DNA from 2 places in the Streptococcus dentapri genome. Region 2 is predicted to be linked to the other one. Evidence: predicted binding sites of a transcription regulator. Region 2 holds the regulator's gene; the other holds the start of a gene.
What was found. The regulator Rex, encoded in region 2, represses fermentation and respiration genes when NADH is low (regulators of the CRP and FNR family bind a similar motif). The targets are predictions, from matches to a motif close to TTGTGAANTANTTCACAA.

Region 1 (3,381 bases), on a different contig from region 2:
TCCTATTTTAAAATCCTGTTTTTCATTATACTGGAATAGTTATCATTTTTCAAGAATGGAGCTGCTATGAAATACACCATGGAAAAAATCAGCCTTTTAGCTCTGTCGCTAATGCTGGTTTCCACCTATGCCATATCACCGGCACTACCACAGATGATTAGCTATTATTCTGCTAAAGGTTATAGTTCTGATAAAGTAGAACTATTGGTCTCTCTGCCCTCTTTTGCTATTATTGGGGTTTTGTTGGTAACACCTATGCTCAGTAAGTTATTATCTCAACGTTTTATTATTGTCAGTGGTCTTTTATTACTGTCTTTAGGTGGACTTTTCCCTCTAGTCTATCAAAGCTATTCTCTCGTTTTTCTATCTCGTTTAGTCCTGGGGATTGGAATTGGTCTGATGAATGCACGGGCCATCAGCATCATTAGCCAGCGTTTTACTGGTAGAGAAAGAACTCGCTTGCTAGGCTTAAGAGGGTCCGCTGAGGTTTTGGGTTCGGCCCTCTTAACCTTGCTAGCTGGTCAATTACTGAACTTTTCTTGGTCAGTAAGTTTTGCCATTTATGCAGCAGGTTTTCTCATTTTAGGACTCTATTTACTATTTGTTCCCCAGATACCAGAGCATGCTGATGGTGCCGGCATTTCTGATGAAGATAGAGGGAATGAGCGACTAAGTTGGAAGCAGATTAGCTATATTTTAGCGCTAGCTTTATATGCTGGTTTTGTTATTTTAATCAACTCTGCTAATACACTTAGGATTCCTCTTCTTATTGATAAATTGGGGTTAGGGACAGCCCAGCAATCTAGTTTTATTTTAAGTTTGATGATGCTGATGGGAATTCTGGCTGGTAGTTTATTTCAGAGCCTCCTTGATTATTTCAAAGATTATTTAATGGCTGTGGTGGTTCTTCTTTTAGGTCTTGGCCTCTTGTTGTTTTGGCTGGCTAATAGTCTCTGGCTTATCGGCTTGGGTGCCTTGCTGACAGGTTTTGTTTACAGTCTTGGTGTGACTTGCGTCTTCAACCTTATTTCAGAAACCATTCCCAAGCAGCAAGTGCACACTGCGACAACTTTAATTCTTCTAGGCTGTAATTTGGGTGGTGCCTGCGCTTCCTTAGTGCTGAGTTTTTTGGGTTATTTCACTAACTCTTTATCCTTTGCTTTTGCTATTTTGGGTTTCCTAAGTTTGGGTTTGGGGTTTGCTCTTTTGTTAGCCAGTCGTTTGCGGAAGAAGTAAAAGTTGACGCTGTTTAGCTATTTTGTTAGAATATAGAAGTCGTTAAGACAAACTAACTTCTTCTTGGTTGTAGGAATGCCAAAGCCTACCACTCGGTTGAAGCAATAAAAGGAGAAAAATAGATGGCAATTTCAAAAGAGAAAAAAAATGAAATCATCGCTCAATATGCTCGTCACGAAGGTGATACAGGTTCAGTTGAAGTTCAGGTCGCTGTTTTGACTTGGGAAATCAACCATCTTAATGAACATATTCAGCAACACAAAAAAGACCATGCAACTTACCGTGGTTTGATGAAAAAAATAGGTCACCGTCGTAACTTGTTGGCTTACCTTCGCCGTAAAGATGTTAACCGTTACCGTGATTTGATCCAATCACTCGGACTTCGTCGTTAAGTTATAAACCAGCTAGTTTTAGCAACACCAACACCATTCAGAAAAAAAGAATGGTGTTTTCTTTTACTTAAAATAGTGAAAAAAGTCACAAAAAACACTTGACATTCTCCATAAGCTCCTTTATACTAGAACGTGAAGAAAATCACAAAGATAAAATTTGTAGTTATTGCTATTTTAAAGAATGATAATCTTCATAAAATAAATATTTGACAATTATTAGGAGGTCATCTTAATGGCTAAAGGAACAAAAGTTGCTAATCAGAATGTTGAAGAACTGGCGCAAGAATACACCGGTTCTTTGGTTGAAAAAGCTCTCAAGGCTGAGGAAATTTTTGCGACCTATACTCAAGAACAGGTTGATAAGATTGTAGCTGCCATGGCTCTTGCGGGTTCAGAAGCTTCTCTCGAGTTGGCACAGGAGGCCCATGCCGAAACAGGACGTGGTGTTGCTGAAGATAAGGACATTAAAAATCACTTTGCGACCGAAAATATTTATGAATCTATCAAGAATGAGAAAACCGTTGGCATTATCGGTGAGGATAAGGTTAAAGGACAAATTCATATCGCGGCTCCTCTTGGCGTTCTAGCAGGTATCGTTCCTACAACTAATCCAGTAGCAACTACAATGTTTAAAATTTTGGTATCTCTCAAAACACGTAATGCCATTGTTTTTGCCTTCCACCCATCTGCTCAAAAATGTTCTGCCCATGCGGCTCAAATATTGTATGACGCAGCTATTAAGGCGGGAGCCCCAGAAAACATTATTCAGTGGATTGAAGAGCCATCCATTGCTAATACCAATGCTTTGATTTCCAATAAAAACATTGCTTCTATTTTAGCTACTGGCGGTCCTGGTATGGTTAATGCAGCCCTTAAATCAGGAAATCCATCAATGGGTGTTGGTGCTGGTAATGGTGCTATTTATGTTGATGCAACAGCTCACTTAAACCGCGCCGTTGAAGATTTGCTGATGTCTAAACGTTTTGATAATGGGATGATCTGTGCCACTGAAAACTCTGTGGCTGTCGACGCTTCAATCTATAAAGAATGGCTTGCTAAAATGCAAGAAAAAGGTGCCTACCTTGTTCCTAAAAAAGATTATAAGAAATTAGAAGACTTTGTTTTTAATGATAATCACGGAGTTAATGGACCTGTGGCAGGTATGCCTGCTAGATGGATTTGTGAGCGAGCGGGTGTCGATTTACCAGAAGGTAAAGATGTTCTCCTTTTTGAATTAGATGCTAAAAATATCGGAGAAAAGCTATCTTCAGAAAAACTATCTCCTCTACTTTCTGTTTATAAAGCAAAAGATCGTGAAGATGGAATCAAGATTGTTTCAGCTTTACTGGATTATCAAGGGGCTGGTCACAATGCAGGTATTCAAATCGGTTCACAAACAGACCCATTTGTTTCAGAATTTGGCGATCGTGTCAAAGCGTCACGTATTTTGGTTAATCAACCAGACTCAATCGGTGGTATTGGAGATATTTACACGGATGCTTTGAAAGCCAGTTTGACACTCGGAACAGGATCATGGGGGAAAAATTCATTGTCACACAATTTATCAACTGGCGATCTCTTGAATATCAAGACAGTCGCTAAACGCCGCAATCGCCCACAGTGGGTTCGCTTGCCAGAAAAAACTTACTATGAAAAGAATGCTATCAGTTATCTACAAGACAGCTATGAGCAGATGGATCGCGCTCTGATTGTAGCAGACCCAGGTATGGTACAATTTGGATTTGTTGATACT
Region 2 (3,381 bases):
AATACCATTTTAGAAAGTGTTGGCAGCCTAGAGGATTTTCGTTCTCTGTCTCTGGAAGAGTTGCGTTCCATTACAGGAATAGGCAAGGTCAAGTCAATTGAAATAAAAGCCATGCTGGAATTTGCCAAGAGAGTCAATCAAACAGTAGGTGGAAAATCTGAAAGAATTATTTCTAGTGATCGTTTGGCTAGGAAAATGATGGAAGAGCTGCGAGATAAACGGCAGGAGCATCTGGTGGCACTTTATCTAGATACTCAAAATCGTTTGATTAAGCAACAGACGATTTTTATCGGTAGTGTTCGTCGTTCTATCGCAGAACCTAGGGAAATTTTGCATCATGCCTGTAAATATATGGCAACTTCCCTGATTGTTGTGCATAATCATCCTTCTGGTGAGACCGATCCTAGTCACCATGATATTAGTTTTACGAAAAAAATAAAACGATGCTGTGAAGATTTAGGAGTGGTATTCCTAGATCACATCATCGTTGGGTCAGATCATTATTATAGCTTTCGTGAAGAAACAGATTTTATTGTTTAGAGTTCATTGACAAAGTAATCAAAGAGTTCTTGGTCAGCCTGACGGTTTCCAATCAGTAATTCAGGATGCCATTGGACACCGAGAAAGTGAATATCTGGATGATTAGATTGTACCGCCTCAATAGTATTGTCATAAGGATCTTCAGCAATCACATCCAAGAAGGGAGACAGCTCTTTTATGCTTTGGTGATGGAAGGAATTGATAGCAGTTTTATGACCGTAGATTTGGGCTAGCTTACTATCTTCCTTAACTGTCATATCATGGTAAAGATAGTCAGAAGGTTTATCTTGCCAATGATTCTCAATATCCTGATTGAGGTTGCCACCTAGAGCAACATTCATCAGCTGTGTACCCCGACAGACAGAGAAGATAGGTTTTTCCTGACGTATAGCTTCATCAATAATGGCAAATTCAAAGACATCACGTGAGTACAGAAAATCATCATCGGTAGCTTCATTGTCTTCATGGTAAAATTCAGGGGTTACATTTTGACCGCCGATGAGCAAGATTTTGTCAACCATCGAGACATAAAGTTTAGCTTCTTCAACTGTGCCAATCGGCAGCAAAAGGGGAATCCCACCAGCCTTTTTGACACCTTGGACAAAGCCAGTAGGGGCATAACTCCAAGGAATATCATCGGTGGGATTAGGCCTTTCATTTGTTGTAATACCAATAATAGGTTTTCTCAGCATGAAAATCCTCCTAATGATCCTGATTCATAAAATAAAGTAGGGTTTGAAGTTCGCTGGTTAAATCAACATATTGAACAAAAACGCCCCTGGGGAGATTGAGGTTGACAGGAGAAAAGCTCAAGATTCCCTTGATACCAGCCTTAACTAAGAGATTGGCAACCTCCTGTGCTTTAAGGCTGGGAACTGTTAAAATAGCGGTGTGACAGTCAGATCCCTCAAGCCTTTCTTTGATGGTAGAGATACCATAGATTGGAATGCTATCGTCTGTCTTGGTGCCGACAAGTTCATTATCATCGGTATCAAATGCCATAATAATCTGCATTTTATTACGCTCATGGAAACGATAGTGGAGCAATGCCCTTCCCATATTACCGCACCCTACCAAAGCGACATTGGTGATAGAATGATCATTGAGAATATCTGCGAAGAAGTCCATTAGTTTTTTGACATCGTAACCAAAACCGCGCCGTCCTAATTCTCCAAAATAGGAGAAGTCGCGACGAACAGTTGCAGAGTCAATCCCAATAGCTTCGGCTATCTGCTTAGAACTAGCTTTTTCAATATTTTCGGCATGAAAACGCTTAAAAGTGCGGTAGTAGAGCGATAAACGTTTGGCTGTCGCCCTTGGAATAGATTTATCAATGCTCATCTCTCTATCCTCCCTAATAAATAATTTCCTATTAGTTATTTTAGAACAAGTTTGTGAAAACTGCAACAAAATAGTGATAAAAAAATCCTATTGAAATATAGGATTTTTTTATCTAAGTAAGGCTCAATCAACTTTCTTCCTTGGTAAAAATATCTCGTTCTACCAAGCTATCCATAAGGAAATAGAACTTATCCTGAATAATGTTCATCTTATCGGATTTAAAGATATTGACTAAGCGAAGACCAGACTGATCTGTAATACTTAATTTGAATGAACTAAGGTCCTTATTGATTATAATTTTGACAGGAAAACCATTCCCTGAATTTGGAACTTCCTCCAAGAGGCGGTTGAATTCATAATGCCCCAACTTGTTTTCAACAAAAGTTGTATCACGTAGGGTATATTTTTTAATAGCTGGACTGATAGTATAACTATACTTGCAATCGTCCAAATGGATTGTTTTTTCAAAAGCCATAATGTTTATCCTATAATTTCTTTTAATTTGGTTGCTAATTGTTTCAGTTCTTGGCTGGTATTTAGCTCTGAGAGACTGATACGAATAGACTCTTTGAGCCTCGGTGAATCAGTACCATAGAGGGCACTCAAGACATGGCTAGGGTCGACTGTACCAGCAGTACAGGCTGATCCGGTTGAAACGGCAAAACCTGCTAGATCTAGTTGTGTTAAAAGGAGTCCGTTGTCAATGCCAGGGAAACCGATGCTGATGACCTGAGGTATGGTTTGCTCACTGCCATTGAGATAGTAATCCATGGCTTCTAATTCACTAAAAAAGTCTGAGCGAAGTTGCCCCACCTTCTGGGTATTAGCTTCTAGATTCTGCTCACTTTCCTTGAGTGCATGTGCCATGCCCGTGATACCAATCATATTTTCGGTGCTGGCTCGGCGTTTAATTTCTTGCTCACCACCATGTAGGAGACTATCCATGTGATGAGGTTGGGTAAATAAGAATCCTACTCCCTTAGGCCCATGAAATTTATGGGCAGAAGCTGATAGAAAGTCAACGCCCAGTTCTTCGGGATGGATTTCCATTTTGCCGATTGCCTGAACTGCATCTACGTGGAAGACTGCTTGATGATTGGCCAACAGTTTACCGAATTCAGCAATTGGTAAAAGATCACCAGTTTCATTGTTAGCAAACATAGTACTGACTAGAATCGTATCATCTCGTAAGGCTGACTTAAGTGAAGCAGGTGTAATTTTCCCTTCCTGATCCGGCTGAAGATGGGTCACCTCAAAACCGAAGCGCTTTTCCAGATAGTCCATGAGACGCAGTACCGAATGGTGTTCAATAGCAGTTGTAATCAGATGTTTTCCCTTGTCTTGATTGGCCAAAGCATAGCCTTGAATAGCCATATTATTGCTTTCAGTACCACCGGATGTAAAAATAATATTTTTAGGTTGGGTTGCTAAAATTTTAGCAATAGTAAAACGGTTATCCCGTAGAAGATGATTGGCTTTTCGTCCGTAGCTATGAAGGCT

Region 1: a site for Rex is predicted at 1,702-1,719, ahead of adhE (bifunctional acetaldehyde-CoA/alcohol dehydrogenase). Genes of this name have one in related genera too.

What each region holds. Positions count from the first base shown of each region.
Region 1 covers NZ_JBHSAC010000052.1:36,688-40,068, forward strand. Annotated here, with positions in the region: gene ACFOSE_RS06225 (MFS transporter) at 67-1,236, shown strand; gene rpsO (30S ribosomal protein S15) at 1,359-1,628, shown strand; gene adhE (bifunctional acetaldehyde-CoA/alcohol dehydrogenase) at 1,861-3,381, shown strand, end outside.
Region 2 covers NZ_JBHSAC010000023.1:623-4,003, forward strand. Annotated here, with positions in the region: gene radC (RadC family protein) at 1-540, shown strand, start outside; gene ACFOSE_RS02525 (gamma-glutamyl-gamma-aminobutyrate hydrolase family protein) at 537-1,232, opposite strand; gene ACFOSE_RS02530 (redox-sensing transcriptional repressor Rex) at 1,243-1,881, opposite strand; gene ACFOSE_RS02535 (DUF1831 domain-containing protein) at 2,009-2,356, opposite strand; gene ACFOSE_RS02540 (cysteine desulfurase family protein) at 2,362-3,381, opposite strand, start outside.